DNA from 2 places in the Micromonospora sp. DT44 genome. Region 2 is predicted to be linked to the other one. Evidence: riboswitches for the same ligand, from Rfam matches in the RefSeq annotation. Region 2 holds a riboswitch; the other holds the start of a gene.
The links. Region 2 has a riboswitch for S-adenosylmethionine ahead of ACLQ25_RS10060 (aminotransferase class V-fold PLP-dependent enzyme). Riboswitches for the same ligand answer to the same signal wherever they lie in the genome.
Positions count from the first base shown of each region.

Region 1: another riboswitch for S-adenosylmethionine. It lies ahead of ACLQ25_RS00685 (ABC transporter substrate-binding protein); the one in region 2 lies ahead of ACLQ25_RS10060 (aminotransferase class V-fold PLP-dependent enzyme).

Region 1 covers NZ_JBNCKS010000001.1:148,496-156,040, forward strand. Annotated here, with positions in the region: gene ACLQ25_RS00665 (Na+/H+ antiporter) at 211-1,785, shown strand; gene ACLQ25_RS00670 (hypothetical protein) at 1,917-3,215, shown strand; gene ACLQ25_RS00675 (amino acid ABC transporter ATP-binding protein) at 3,226-3,969, opposite strand; gene ACLQ25_RS00680 (amino acid ABC transporter permease) at 3,966-4,736, opposite strand; gene ACLQ25_RS00685 (ABC transporter substrate-binding protein) at 4,776-5,501, opposite strand; SAM riboswitch class IV at 5,942-6,053, opposite strand; gene ACLQ25_RS00690 (amino acid transporter) at 6,140-7,545, opposite strand, start outside.
Region 2 covers NZ_JBNCKS010000013.1:31,956-39,500, forward strand. Annotated here, with positions in the region: gene ACLQ25_RS10030 (glycerol-3-phosphate dehydrogenase/oxidase) at 1-210, shown strand, start outside; gene ACLQ25_RS10035 (hypothetical protein) at 300-824, shown strand; gene ACLQ25_RS10040 (FAD-binding oxidoreductase) at 837-2,237, opposite strand; gene ACLQ25_RS10045 (DUF4031 domain-containing protein) at 2,294-2,569, shown strand; gene ACLQ25_RS10050 (HD domain-containing protein) at 2,547-3,197, opposite strand; gene ACLQ25_RS10055 (FUSC family protein) at 3,275-4,540, shown strand; gene ACLQ25_RS10060 (aminotransferase class V-fold PLP-dependent enzyme) at 4,550-5,785, opposite strand; SAM riboswitch class IV at 5,865-5,985, opposite strand; gene ACLQ25_RS10065 (PrsW family intramembrane metalloprotease) at 6,009-7,511, shown strand.

The DNA.
Region 1 (7,545 bases), on a different contig from region 2:
CAGCCCTTTTGGCTCGTACGCGCCCAGTGGCGCTCCATACGCCCCGGTTTACTGATCACTGTTGGCGCCGAGTCGACGTGTAGTCCGGTTCTGATCACGTACAGCTCACGCTCCCCGGCGACTTGCCGGTTTCTCCCGGATCGAGCCGACCGGTGCGGTCAGATGGAACCACCGGCCTGCGCCGCCAATCGGGGATCTAGGGGGTACGCCGTGCAGGGGCTCGTGCTGATCGTGGTGCTGGGCGTCACCGTCCTGATCGGCACCACCCTCGGCGGCCGCTACCGGGTCGCGCCGCCGGTGCTGCTCATCGCGTTCGGAGTGCTGCTCGGGCTCGCGCCCCCGCTGTCGGACCTGGTCCTGGAACCGGACCTGGTGCTGCTGATCTTCCTGCCGGCGATCCTCTATCGGGAGAGCCTGACCATCAGCCTGCGGGAGATCCGGGCCAACCTGCCGGTGATCGGGCTGCTCGCCGTGGTGCTCGTGGTCCTCACCATGGTCACCGTCTCGTTTACCGCGCAGGCGTTCGGCGTGAACCCCGCCGCCGCCTGGGTGCTCGGCGCGGTCCTCGCGCCGACCGACGCCGCCGCGGTCACCGGTCTGGCCAAGCGGCTGCCCCGCAAGCTCCTCACCACCCTGCACGCGGAGAGCCTGATCAACGACGGAACCGCCCTGGTGGTCTTCGCGGTGGCCGTGGGCCTGCTCACCCAGAGCGCGGAGCCAGGGGCGCTGGGTATCGGCGAGGAGTTCGTCGGGGCCAGCCTCGGCGGCCTGGTCGCCGGTCTGCTGGTGGGCGTCGTCGTGGTGTTGATCCGCAAGCGGCTCGACGATCCGCTGCGCGAGGGCGCGCTGAGCGTCCTGACGCCGTTCGCCGCCTTCCTGCTCGCCAGCGCGGTGCACGCCAGTGGTGTGCTGGCCGTCGTGGTCGCCGGTCTGGTGCTCGCGTACGCCGGCCCCCGGGTGATCCGCGCCCGCTCCCGGGTGCTGGCGTACGCGTTCTGGGACCTGTCCACCTTCCTGATCAACGGTGGCCTGTTCGTGCTGCTCGGCACCCAGATCCCCCGCGCGGTTCGCGGCATCGTCAGCACCTCGCCCCCGAGGGCCGTGCTGATCGTGCTCGCGGTCACGCTCGCCGTGGTGGTCACCCGGTTGGGCTTCGTCTACCTGACGTCGCAGTCGGTGCGGCTGCGGCGTCGTCAGATGGCGGAGCAGGAGGGCGGCATGCCGAGTTGGCGGGTCGGCACGGTCGCGGGATGGTCCGGTTTCCGGGGCGCCGTGTCGCTCGCCGCCGCGCTGGCCGTGCCGACGATGACGGTCTCCGGCCGCCCGGTGGTCGAGCGAGATCTGATCATCTTCGTCACGGCGCTGGTGATCGTCCTGATCATGCTGGTGCAGGGCACCACGCTGCCGCTGGTGGTGCGCTGGGCGGGGCTGTCCGGCGACCCCGAGCGCGTCGACGAGGCCCGACACGCCCGCCGGCGTGCCACCCAGGCTGGCCTGGACGCCCTGCCCGGAGTCGCCGAGGAGGTGGGGGCCGAGGAGGAGGCCGTACGCCGGCTGCGGGCCGAGTACCAGCGACACCTGGCCGACCTCAACGAGACCGGTGGTCGGACCTCTCAGGAGCGCAAGCTGGAGCTCCGGCTGCGTCTCGGCGTCCTCGCCCACAAGCGACGGGAGCTGACGCGGCTGCGCGACAACCGGGAGATCGACGACCTGGTGCTCCAGGAGCTCCAGTCGGCGCTGGACAACGAGGAGATCCGGCTGCTCGGCCGCGGCCCGAGCGAGTGACCAGCGGCGTTACCCCGTGACGGATTGGTGACATGGGTTCGGCCAGGTGCGGGGCATTCGGGCAGGTCGCCGGCGGGTACGGTGAAGGCCGGTTCGGCGTCTGTCGATGTGCTCGGCCGGTGAGGGGGCCCATGACCACCGGAGCGAGCGCGGCCGAGCCGCGGGTGGTCACCGAACGGCAGTTCCTCGACGAGCTGGCCGCGGTGACCCGCGAGCGTGTCGCCACCCAGTTCCTCTACCTGATGGCGCAGGAAGGGGCCGTCGTCGGCGTCCAGTGGGAACAGCCCGGCGTCGACCACCTCCGCCGCTACCGCGTCCGCGACGCCTGCCCGCACTGCGTCGTCCTCGCCGCCGTGGTGACCCTCGCCCCCGTGCTGCCACTGGACGGGCTGCGGGCCGGTCGCGCCCGGCCGCAGTACGAGACGGTCCTGCGTACCGGCCGGTTGCCCCACCTGGCGTTCGCCCGTCCGGCGGGGGCACCCCGGGCGAGCTGGCTGGGCGACTGCCACGCGGTCGACGGTGACCCGCACTCCGACGCCGACTGCCCGAGGCACGCCGTTCCCGCGCCCACCGGAGACCCGTTGGCGCTGCCCCCGGGTTCGCTGCCCCGGGCCGTACGGGAGCTGTATCCGCATGACGGCGCGGCCACCGCCGACCTGGCGCGGCGGTTACGGATCGCCCAGGACTGGCGCGCGGACGCGCAGGCCGTGGCGAGTGGCATCCGCGAAGCGGCGGCGACCTGGGCGTTCCTGCGTAACTCCTGCGTGCTGGGCGTGCCCGTGCCCGGCGCCAACGGCCTCGTGCTCACCGTGGCGCCGGGGCGCCCCCCGGACGACCGGCCGCTCGGCGAGCTGCACGAGGCGACCGTACGCGCCCTGCCCTCCGGCGGCGGCCCGGTGCCGTACCAGGAGCTGGCCTGCCTGCTGCCCGAGCCGGCGTCGACGACGCAGCGCATGCCGACGTACGCCGGTGCGGTGGACCTGACCGCCGCCGCGCCGGTGCGGACGCTGCGGCTGCCGACGCCGCGCCGGCCGCTGAGCACCACCGGGCGGGGTGTGCTGCTGCTCTACGAGGCCCGGCACGCCATGGGTCGGCACGTGGCGAGCGCGCCGGTGCGCGACAGCGCGTACTGGGATTCCGAGGCGGCGTTGAACGTCTTCGAGTTCACCCTGCTGGAACGGGTCGCCGGGCGGCACTACCAGGAGGCGGTGGCCGCCTACCTTCAGGCGTTGCGGCGCGAGGGTGACCTGCTCGCGCGCCCGCACAAGGTGCTCGACCGGCGTCGCCGCAAGGCGCTGTCGCTCGCGTTCGGCGGGCTGGACGACGAGGAGCTGCACCTGTGGGCGTCGGTCGCCTACCGCAACGCCATCCTGGAACTGCTCGGCGACCTGAAGGCGTTCGCCACGCACCTACGCCTGCAGGCCGGCTGACACCACGCCCTCAGAGCACCTGGGCGAGGAAGCGACGCAGCCGGGGATGCTCGGCCCCCTCGAAGATCCGCTCCGGCGGACCGGCCTCCAGCACCACACCCCGGTCCATGAAGGCGACGGTGTCGGCGACCTGGCGTGCGAAGCCCATCTCGTGGGTGACCACCACCATGGTCATCCCGGCGGCGGACAGGTCGGCCATCACCCCGAGCACCCCCTTGACCAGCTCCGGGTCGAGCGCCGAGGTGGCCTCGTCGAAGAGCATCACCTCGGGCCGCAGCGCCAGCGCCCGGGCGATCGCCACCCGCTGCTGCTGCCCCCCGGAGAGCTGGGCGGGCCGGGCGTCGGCCTTGCCGGCGAGCCCCACCAGCTCCAACTGCGCGCGGGCGACCTGGACCGCCTCGTCCTGGCCGAGCTTGCGCAGGCGGCGCAGCGCCAGCGTGATGTTGCGCAGCACGCTCATGTGCGGGAACAGGTTGAACTGCTGGAACACCATGCCGACCCGCTGGCGTAGCGCGTCCGGGTCGTCCCGCAGCACGCTGCGGTCGTCCAGCAGCACGTCGCCGCGATCAGGCTCGATGAGGCGGTTGAGCGTACGCAGCAGAGTGGACTTGCCCGACCCGGACGGTCCGATCACGCAGGCCGTCGCGCCGCTCGGCACGCTCAGGTCGACGCCGCGCAGCACGCGGTTGGATCCGAAGGCGAGGTGGATGTTCTGTGCCCGCAGGCTGACCGAGGTGGTCGTGGCGGTGGTCATCGCCGATCTCCTTCCGTGGTCGGGGCCAGCGTGGGCTCATCGTCGTCGTCCGGCGCCGCGGTGGTCCGGCCGTCGCGCAGCCGCCGGTCGATCCAGTTGACGAGGTGGGTCAGCGGGACGGTCAACGCCAGGTAGAACAGACCCGCCAGCAGCAGCGCGGATTCGTTCCCGGTGGTGGCCGCGTAGTCCTGCCCGATCCGGAACAGCTCGCGCTGGCTCGCCACCAGGCCGAGGAAGTACACCAGACTGGAGTCCTTGATCAGCGCGATGAGCTGGTTGACCCAGGCGGGCAGCACCCGCCGGATGCCCTGCGGGATGATCACCAGTCGCATCGCGTCGGTCCAGGAGAAGCCGAGCGCCCGGGCGCCCTCCAGTTGGGCCGCCTCCACCGACTGGATGCCGGAGCGGAAGATCTCCCCGATGTACGCGGCGGCGATCAGCGACAGCGCGAGGATGCCCAGCGGGTACGGGTCCGGCCCCCACACCCGCATGCCCAGCGGTGCCAACCCGACGCCGATCAGCAGGATCGTCGCCGCGGCCGGCAGCCCTCGGAACACGTCCGTGTAGACACGCGCCGGCCAGCGTAGCCACCGACTGCGGGAGATGCCGGCCACGGCCAGCAGCAGACCGAACACCGTGCCGAGCAGGGCGGCGGAGACCGCCAGGATCAGCGTGTTGGGCAGCCCGACGGTCAGCATCTCGGGCAACGCCTCGCGCATCGCGTCGATGTCGAAGAACGTTTCCCAGAGGGTGCTCAACGGATCCATCGTTCGCCTCTCCTACCGCCCTGCTCGCTCGTCACCAGGTCAGGACGCGGCCGACGCGGACGCCGACGGCGCCGCGACCGTGCCGCTGCCCGGCTTGAAGTCCGCCGGGATCGGCCGGCCCGGGTAGTACTGCGCCTGCAACCGGCTCCAGGTGCCGTCGGCGATGACCTCGTCGAGGGCCTTGTTCAGCGCCTCGCGCAGCTTGTCGCTGCCCTTGGCGACGGCGTACGCGGTCGGTGCCGGGCTGAGCTGCTTGGCCGCCACGGAGATCTTGCCGTTGCTGTCGGCGGCGGACTTCTCGCCGATCTCGGCCGGTGCGATCCAGGCGTCGGCCGTGCCCGCCTTGAGCTGGTTGATCGCACCGTTGTAGTCCGGCACGCGGACCGGGTCGAGCTGCTTGCCGGTGGCGTAGTCGTCCTGGACGGTGCCCTGAACCACCACGACGCGCTTGCCCGTGAGCTGGTCGAATCCCTTGATCGGCGAGCCGGCCGGCACGTCCAGCCCGAAGTAGCCGAAGTCGTACCCGTTGCCGAAGTCGACGGTCTTCTTGCGCGCCTCGGTGATGGTGATCGAGGAGCTGCCGACGTCGAACTTGTGGTTGTTGACCTGGGACAGCAGCGCGGAGAAGTCGGTGCCGACGAACTCCACCTTCAGGCCGAGCTTGCCGGCCACGGCGGTCAGCAGGTCGTTGTCGAAGCCGGTGAACTTGCCGTCCTTGAGGTACACGTTGGGCGGGGCGTCGGTCAGCGTGCCGGCCCGCAGCACGCCCGGCTGCGCCAGATCGTACGGGTTCCCGCCGTCACCCCCCGAAGAGTCACCCCCGTCAGAGCAGGCACCCAGCAAACCAACGGTCAACAACGAAACCCCAACAACAACAAAACGAGAGAAAATACGCATAACGAACTCCAAAGGGATACGTCGACCCCGTCGATCATGAAGTTGTTGCCGCGACACGCCGGTCGGGCGGGCAACAACTTCATGATCGACGCGAAGAAGGGTCGGGAGGGTAGGGCGGGGAGGGTGGGGCGGGGGGTGGAGCGGGTGGGGCGGGTTAGCGCTTTAGGCGGCGGTACACGCCGCGCTGCGCATTCGCATCAGGTCCACGTGGAGGCGCCGGGTCAGGGCCGGCGTACGCCGGCTGGCCGGTGGTGTGGGGCTGAGGATGTGCATACGGTCTCCCGGGTCTTGGTGCTGACCTGGGTGCCAGGCCACGCTTGCACCGACGTCCCGCCGGTGCCTGGTCCTCACCCGGGGCACCCCACCGCGGAGGAGGGTTGCCGGCCAGCGAGCCGGGGCTTCGCGCTGGCACTCATGACCTGCGCCGAGGCTAGCAGCAGCCACCGGTCGGTCGTCCAGCCGATATGACCACGCTCACCGGCCGCGACCCGCGCTCGGCGAGCCGGTCAACCGGCGTGCACGTGGGGTCGGCGTGTCTGGTCCGGCTCCTGACGGCGCAGGATCTCCCGGGTCACCGAGGCGATCTCGCCCTGCCCGAACGCCAGGTAACGCAGCACGTTGCGGGCCGGGCCGCCCTCGGTCCACTCGAAGTAGATGTGGGGGCGGCGCGTGCTGCGGTCGCGGATCTCCAGCAGCAGCGCGGCCAGCGCGTTGGGCACCGAGGAGCTGGCCAGGCTGAGCACCGGGAAACGGTCGTGCGCCACGCTGCCGCGTACCAGCAACCCGGTCTCGAAGTCCGACGGATCGGTGACCGTGACCTCGACGAAGACCACGTCACTGTCGTCGGGGAAGTCGTTGTCCGCCATGGTCTGGGCCAGCTTGTCGCGGTACTCCGCCAGGTCGCGGCGCTCCGGCTCGTGCGCGATCAGGCGGATCCGGCGTCCGGCGCGCTCGTCGACCATCCCGGTCGCCACCTCGTCGAGTTCCACGTGGTCGACCCGCAGCTCGAACGCCCGCATCACCCGCGAGAGCGCCGACACCAGGATCATCGCGCCGATGAAACAGGCGGCGATCTTCACGCCGTCCGGACGCTGCACCACGTTCGCCACGGTGGTGTAGACGAACACCACCGCGATGATCCCGAACGCGACCGTGCGACCGCGCTGACGCCGCCGCCGCGCCGCGAGCGTCACGGCCGTCGCCGCCGAGGTGATCAACACCAGAACCCCGGTGGCGTACGCGCCGCCCTGCGCGTCGACGCTGGCGGAGAAAATGATCGTGATCAGGAACGCCACGCCGGTGAACACCAGGACCAGCGGTCGGACCGCGCGGGCCCACGTCGGCGCCATGCCGTAGCGGGGCAGATACCGGGGTACGAGGTTGAGCAGCCCGGCCATCGCGGACGCCCCCGCGAACCAGAGGATCGCGATGGTGGAGAGGTCGTAGACGGTGCCGAACACCCCGCCGAGATGCTGGTGGGCCAGGTAGGCCAGCGCCCGCCCGTTGGCGGCCCCGCCCGGCCGGAAGGCCTCGGGCGGGATCAGCACGGTGGTGGTCACGCTGCTGGTGATCAGGAAGACGCTCATCGTCGCGGCGGCGGTGGTGAGCAGCCGCCGCGCGCCCCGGATGCGGCCCAACGGCCGGTCCTCCGAGTCCTGGCGGTCTCCTCGGATGTGCGGCATCACCGCCACCCCGGTCTCGAAACCGGACAGGCCCAGCGCCAGCTTCGGGAACACGAGCAGGGACAGCCCGACCACCAGCAGGGGATCCCCGTGTCCGGTGGTCAGGGCGTTCGTCCAGTCCCCGACCGCACTCGGGTGGCTCACCACCCGCCACAGCGCGTCGGCGATCACCACCGCGTTCAGCGTCAGGTAGACCGCCACCAGGACGACGGCGATCCCGATGGCCTCGC
Region 2 (7,545 bases):
TTGATGGGCTCGGTGCTGGGGTGGGACGCGGCCACCCGGGCGGCCGAGGTCGAGCACTACCGCGCGCGGGTCGAGGCGGAGCGCCAGTCCCAGCTCATGCCGGACGACGCCGGGGCGGACGCCGCCCGACTCGGCGTGCCGGACGCCCGCGGGTACGCCGCGGACCGGGGTGGCGACGACCAGGCGGAGCTGCGACCGACGGCGAGATGACCGGAATGTAACGTTACCGAAGGGTAACTATCGTTAGCTGCCCGGATGGTGGTTTCGAACGCTACCTACGGTGGGGTAGGTTCCCGCGCGTGCTGTACCGCGCGCGCCCTCTTCTGCTCGCCCCCATTCTCGCCGTGGTGCTCGTCGGTGCCCTGGCCGGGTGCTCGCTGCTCGGCCGCGACGACGCCGAGACGCCGGCCGCCCCTCCGCCGGCCGGCCAATCGACCCCCGAGGTCCCCACGACGGTCGCCCAGGGGCAGGTCAGTCTGCTCCAACGCCTCGGAGCGGACGCTCCGCTGCGCACGCTGAGCGTCGAGCGGGACGGCTCCTGGCAGTGCCTCGACTGCGCCGGTGACGGGGTCACCTCCCGGGGCCGGCTGGCGCCGGAGCAGACCGAGCGGCTTCAGGTGCTGCTCGCCGACCCCCGGCTCGCCGAGGAGACCGACCAGGCCCGGCGGTACCGGACCACCTGCATCGACGCGCTGACGTCGAGCCTGCTCACCTCGTCCGGGCTGATCTCCTCGCAGGACTGCCCGGGTGAGGAGCGCCCGCCGGTGGCCGGCGAGATCCTGTTGCTGCTCACCCAGGCCACGCCCGCCGAGGTCAAGGGCTGAGCGCCAGCCCCGTCAGAGCACCTTGCCGGGGTTGAGCAGACCAGCCGGGTCCAGCGCCGACTTGATCGCCTGGTGCACCCGGACGCCGACCGGGCCGATCTCCCGCGCCAACCACTCCCGCTTGAGCAGGCCCACGCCGTGCTCACCGGTGCAGGTGCCGCCCAGGTCCAGGCCGAGGCGCATGATCTCGTCGAACGCCCGCCGACCCCGCTCCACGCTCTCCGGGTCGGCCCGGTCGACGACGATGTTCGGATGCATGTTGCCGTCCCCGGCGTGCCCCACCACGCCGATCGGCACCTCGCACTCCGCCGCGATCCGGGCCACCCCGTCGAGCAGCGCGGCGAGCGCACCGCGCGGCACCGCCACGTCGTCGATCACCAGGCCGCCGCTGCCCCCGGGGTGGGTGTCGGCGGCGAACTTCTCCATCGCCGGATGGGCCAGCCGGCGGGCCTGCAACAACGCCGCCGCCTCCACGGCGTCGGTGGCCGCGTAGACCTCCTCGGCGCCCGCCGCCTCGCACACCTGCGCCAGGGCGGCCAGGTCGTCGCCCGCCCGACCGCCGGTGTCGGCGGCGGCCAGCAGCAGGGCCTGCGCGTCGGTCCGCAGACCCATCGGCCGGTACGCCTCGATCGCCCGCAGGTGGGTCTGGTCCAGCAACTCCAGCAGGCTGGGTGTGAGGCCCCGCGCGGCGATCTGGGCCACCGCCGTGCCCGCCGCCGCGGTGGATCCGAAGACCGCCACCAGGGTCAACGAGTCGGCCGGGGCGGGCCGTAGCGCCACGGTCACCTCGGTGATCACGCCGAGGGTGCCCTCCGAGCCGACGAAGAGCCGCGTCAGGTCGTAGCCCGCCACCCCCTTGGCGGTACGCCGGCCGGTGCGCAGCACCTCACCGGAGGCGAGCACCACCTCCAGGCCCAGCACGTACTCGGTGGTCACGCCGTACTTCACGCAGCACATGCCGCCCGCGTTGGTGGCCACGTTGCCGCCGATCGTGGACGACTCCCAGGAGCCGGGGTCCGGCGGGTACCAGAGACCCTGCTTCGCGACCGCCCCCGCCAGCGCGGCGTTGACGACGCCCGGCTGGACGACCGCGATGCGGCTCACCGGGTCGATTTCCCGGATCTCGTCCATCGCGACGGTGCTGAGCACCACCGAGCCGTCCACGGCGTTCGCCGCGCCGGCCAGCCCGGTCCGCGCGCCCTGCGGCACGACCGGTACGCCGTGGCGGGCCGCCGCCCGGACCACCGCGACCACCTGCTCGGTGGTCCGGGGACGGGTCACCACGAGGGGTACGCCGGCGGCGCAGAGGTCGGCCTCGTCGCGCTGGTGCCCGCGCAGCAGGTCCGGGTCGGTGAGCACGGCGCTCTCGCCCAGGGCGGCGCGCAGGTCGTCGAGGAGTCCGGTGGGGGCCATGCCGCCGAGGCTAGGCCGTGTGCCAGCGGTCATCAACGCGGGTTAGCTTTGGCGACATGCTCTACCTGGACCGGCCTGCCTGGCCGCGGCGCGGTCGGCTCTGGTCGCACCTGATCAGCGATGTCTCCTACGCCGAGTTGCACGCCTTCGCGGAGGCGTTGGGCGCACCGCGGCGCGGTTTCGACCGGGACCACTACGACATTCCGGCCGATCGGTTCGCGGCGGCGGTGTGGCTCGGTGCCCGGGTGGTGCCGAGCCGGGAACTGGTCCGGCTGCTGCGCGACGCCGGGCTGCGCCGCCCGAAGCACCTCAGCGGTTCGCCGGCCGGGTGAGAGTTGCCAGCTCACGACGGAGATTGTCGCGGGCCGAAGCCTCCCACCGTTGCGCCAGCGGCGGCAGCCGGAACAGCGCGGGCAGTTCCAGCAGCCCGGTGAGGACGCTGGCCCGACCGCTGCGGAAGGCCGGGTCGGGCACGTGCGCGTACTCCCGTCGGATGGCCGCCGCGTAGCGGTCGTAGACGGCCGGCGGGCCGGCCAGCACGGCGAGGTCGGCGTCGCAGAGCAGCGCGCCGTCGAAGTCGTCCGCCGTCACCCGGTGCGCGGCGGTGAGCAGCACCAGGCGGCGGACCTCGGTCACCGCGGGTTCGGGCACCCCGAGCCCGGTGAGCAGGCTCGCGGCCAGTTCCGCGCTGTCCCGTTCGTTGGCGTCACCGGCGGCCCGGGGGTCGTAGACCGCGTCGTGGCACCAGGCTGCCAACCGGACCAGGTCGGGCCGTTCGGCCAGCCCGGCATGGCGGTCCACCACATCGAGTACGGCGGCCAGGTGCGTGACGGTGTGGTAGTGCCGGTGCGGCTCCCGCCAGCGGGCGAGCAGCCGCTCACCAGCCAGAGTCGCGTGCTCGTCGGTTTCCGCACCGGCGGCGCGGACCGCCGCCCGCCACCGTTCCAGCAGATCGGCCACCGTGCGAGTCTGCCGCATTCGTCCGCACCGCGCGCCTGCGGGAGGATTCAGCGGGTCTGCCACGGGTAGTCGCGCCCATGGCGGCGGCCCGGGACAAGAGATCTCCGATCTTGCGGCGTGCGCCGCTGCGCGACGGACTGGTGGACGTCGACGGAGCGCGTATCGCCGAGGCCACCGAGCAACTCAAGCACCGCAGCCGGGCCACCCTGCACGACCGGCTCCACCGGGTACGGATGGCCGGTGGGCTCGCCGTCCAGGCCGGATTGGCGGCCGGCCTGGCGTACCTCGTCTCGCACAAGGTGCTCGGCAACCCGCAGCCGGTCTTCGCGCCGATCTCCGCGGTCGGCACGCTGGCCGCGTCGGTGGGCCAGCGGTTCCGCCGGACCGTGGAGCTGATCGTCGGGGTGGGCGTCGGGGTGTTCGTCGGTGACCTGCTGATCTACTTCCTCGGCACCGGCGCGTGGCAGCTCGGTCTGGTGGTCACCGTGGCGATCCTGCTCACCATCTTCGCCGGGGCGAGCGTGGCCATCGTCATCCAGGCGGCGGCCACGGCGGTGCTGATCGTGACGCTGAGCCCGTCCACCCAGAATCTGGAGATCCCCCGCTTCGTCGACGCGTTCCTCGGCGGCGGGGTCGCGTTGCTGGTGACGGCGGTGCTGCTGCCGCTGAATCCGCTCCGGGTGATCAACCGGGCCGCCCGGCCGGCGCTGGACCTGCTCGCGGCGCAGCTCGACGCCACCGCCGACGGCCTGCGCTCCCGGGACGGCGCCACCATCCAGCGGGCGCTGGAACGGCTGCGCAACAACAAGGACGAGCTGGCCACCCTGAGCGAGGCGATCGAGGGCGCCAAGGAGACCGCCACCCTGTCGCCGGCCCGCTGGCACCGCCGCGACGAACTCGTCCACTACGCGGAGGCGGCCGACCCGATCGACCGGGCGATGCGCAACTCCGGCACCCTGATCCGCCGGTCCGTCACCCTGATCGAGGACGACGAGCCGGTCCCCGACCCCATGTCGGACGCGATCGGCCACCTCGCCGAGTCGGTCCGGCTGCTCAAACACGAGTTCGCGGCGGGGGAGGAGCCGCAGAAGGCGCGGGAGCGGTCGCTGCGGGCCGTCAGCGAGGCCGGCCGGGCGTACGGGGATGGGGTCGGCTTCTCCGGCAGTGTCGTGATCGCCCAGATCCGTACCACGGCCAGCGACCTGCTGGTGGCCTCCGGCATCGAGCAGGAGGAGGCGAACCGCTGCATCCGCACCTCCTTCGGGGACCAGGAGCGGCCGGTGGGTGAACCCGCCGAGCCGGGCGACGCGCCGAAGCCACCCACCGCCCCGCCGGTCGGCTGAGAACGCGCCTCAGGCCAGCTCGGCGAGCGCCGCGAGCAGCCGGTCCACCTGGGCGGCGGTGCTGCCCAGACCGATGCTGGCACGCAGCGCGGTCGGTGGCAGATCCCTCCGGCCGGTACGCGCGGCAGCCTCGTCGAGCAGCCGCCGGGCCAGCGGGTGGGCGCAGAACAACCCGTCCCGTACGCCGATGTGGTGCTCGGCCGCGAGCCGGGCGGCCACCGTGGCCGAGTCCTGGCCGGCGACCACGAACGACACGATGCCGACCCGCGGCGCGTCCGGGCCGAAGGTCCGCAACTCCACGACGTGCGGCAGGGCCGCGAGGCCGGCGCGCAGCCGGGCCAGCAACGCCTGCTCGCGGGCGGCGAGCGCGACCCGGTCGGCGTCGGTCAACGCCGCGCACACCGCCGCCAGCGCCACCGCGCCGAGCAGGTTGGGGGTGCCGCCCTCGTGCCGGGCCGGGCCGGTCGCCCAGGTCACGTCGTGGGTGGCCGGCCCGACGTGGCTGGTGGCCCCTCCACCGGCCAGGTACGGCGGGGCCGCGTCCAGCCAGTCCGCCCGGCCGACGAGCACACCCGCGCCGAACGGGGCGTACAGCTTGTGGCCGGAGACGGCCAGGTAGTCCACGTCGAGCGTGCGCCTGTCCACCGGCGCGTGCGGGGCCAGCTGCGCCGCGTCGAGGACGATCCGGGCGCCGTGCCGGTGGGCCACCCGGGCCAGTTCGGCGACCGGCCACAGCTCACCGGTCACGTTGCTCGCGCCGGTCACCGCGACCAGCACCGGCAGCGCGGGGTTGCTGTCGCGGCGCAGTTCAGTCAGCGCGGCGGCGAGATCGCGTACCGCCCCGGCCGGGTTGGCGGGCACCGGCAGGCGTACCGAGCCGCGCGGCCAGGGCAGCAGGTTCGCGTGGTGCTCACCGGCGAAGGTGACCACCGTCGTGCCGGCCGGCAACGACCGGGCCAGCAGGTTGAGCGCGTCCGTGGTGTTGCGGGTGAAGACCACGTGGTCGTCCGCGCCCGCGCCGAGGAAGTCGCCGACCGTCTGCCGGGCCCGCTCGTAGGCCAGCGTGCAGCGCCGCGACAGCGCTCCCGCGCCCCGGTGCACGCTGGCGTACCAGGGCAGCAGTTCGGTGACCGCGTCGGCCGCGGCCCGCGCGCACGGCGCGGTGGCCGCGTAGTCGAGATTGATCTCGCCGGGTACGCCGAGCACGTCGAGCGCCGCCGACGGCGGGGACGCGAGAGCGGGCAGGCTGGGCAGCGAGGGTACGAGAGTGACGGACACGCCGGAACCTCCGGGGTCAGGGACCCCGGGTGTGGCATCGGGACGGGGTCCGCGCTTGCCCAGCACGCCGATCGGGCTGGGCCCGGTCATCACCCGGGGCACCCCACCGCGAACTCGACGAGGGTTGCCGGCCAGCAAGCCGGGGCTTGACGCTGGCGCTCGTGACCTGCCGGCAGCATAGCGGCTGTGGATGCGACCGGACCAGCCGGCGGGGGATGGCTACGCTGACCGCATGGCCGACACCCCGCCCGGTGCACCCCTGCCGTCGCCGCCGCACCCGCCCGCGGTCCCGCCCGCCGGCACGTCACCCGGGATGCCGCCGCGCCGCTTCGGCTGGCTGCGGTTCCTGGTGCTGGCCGGTGTGGTGCTGCTCATCGCGGCGTGCGCGGTCTTCATGGTCGTCCGTCTCGGTCAGTCGCTGGGCCTCGACGCGCTGCTCATCGGGGTGGGTGCCGCCATCCTGCCGGTGCCGGTGCTGGTCGCCTGCTTCCTCTGGCTCGACCGCTACGAACCGGAACCCCTGAAATACCTGGTCTTCTGCTTCGCCTGGGGGGCGTTCGTCTCCACCGCCGCCTCGCTGAACGTGAACGAGTTCGCCGCCGGACGATTCGCCGACTGGGGGCTGCCGGACGCGCTGACCGGCGTACTGGTGGCGCCGTTCATCGAGGAGTTGACCAAGGCGCTCGGCCCGATCCTGCTGCTGCTGTTCCGGCGTCGGGAGTGGTCCGGGATCACCGACGGCCTGGTCTACTGCGGGCTCTCCGCGGTCGGCTTCGCCATGGTGGAGAACATCCTCTACCTGGGCGGGTACGGCTACGCGGCCGGCGCCGACCGGTACGGCCCGGCGACCGGCACCCAACAGGTGATCGCCATCTTCATCGTGCGGATCCTCCTGTTCGGGTTCGCCCATCCCCTCTTCACCTCGATGACAGGCGTGGGGCTCGGCGTGGCCTCCCGGAGCGCCGACCGGCGGGTCCGGGTGCTGGCCCCGATCGCCGGCCTGCTGCTCGCGATGATGCTGCACGGCACGTGGAATCTGCTGCCGACGCTCACCCAGGCCACCGGCGAGGCCGTGATCATGCTGTACGGCTTCCTGGGCCTGATGGTGCCGGTGTTCTTCGGCGTGGTCGGGCTGGCCGTGTGGCTGCGCGCCTACGAAGGGCGGCTCACCGAGCGGACGCTGCCGGACTACGTACGCGCCGGCTGGTTGAGCCCGCCCGAGGTGGCCGCCCTGAGCAGCCTGGGTCGCCGGCACGCCGCCCGGAGCTGGGCACGCCGCGTCGGCGGCGACGCCGGTGCGCGGGCCATGCGCGGATACCAGCTCGCCGCGACCCGGCTGGCCCTGCTGCGGGACGGGACGCTGCGCGGTCTGGACCGTAAGCCAGCCGACCGCGAACGGACCGCCGTCGAGGAGCGGCAGCTCCTGGAGAGGATCACCGCGTACCGGTCGTACTTCGTGGGCCGGGACCCGCAGGCCCCGGCCGGTGTCTGGGACGGTAGCCAGTACCACCTGCGCTTCCCGGACGGCACCCAGCGATCGGTGTCCGCGCCCGACGAACCGGTGGTGCCCATTCCGGTGGTGCTCGCTCCGCCGCCCCCGGTCAGCGGCTATCCGCCGCCCCCGGTCGGCTACCCGCCGGCCGGCTGGCACGGGCTGCGAGCCGCCGCACCGTGGCCGCCCGGTAACGCCTGAGCGCGGCCGGGCGGTCTCGCGGCGCGGCCGGCGG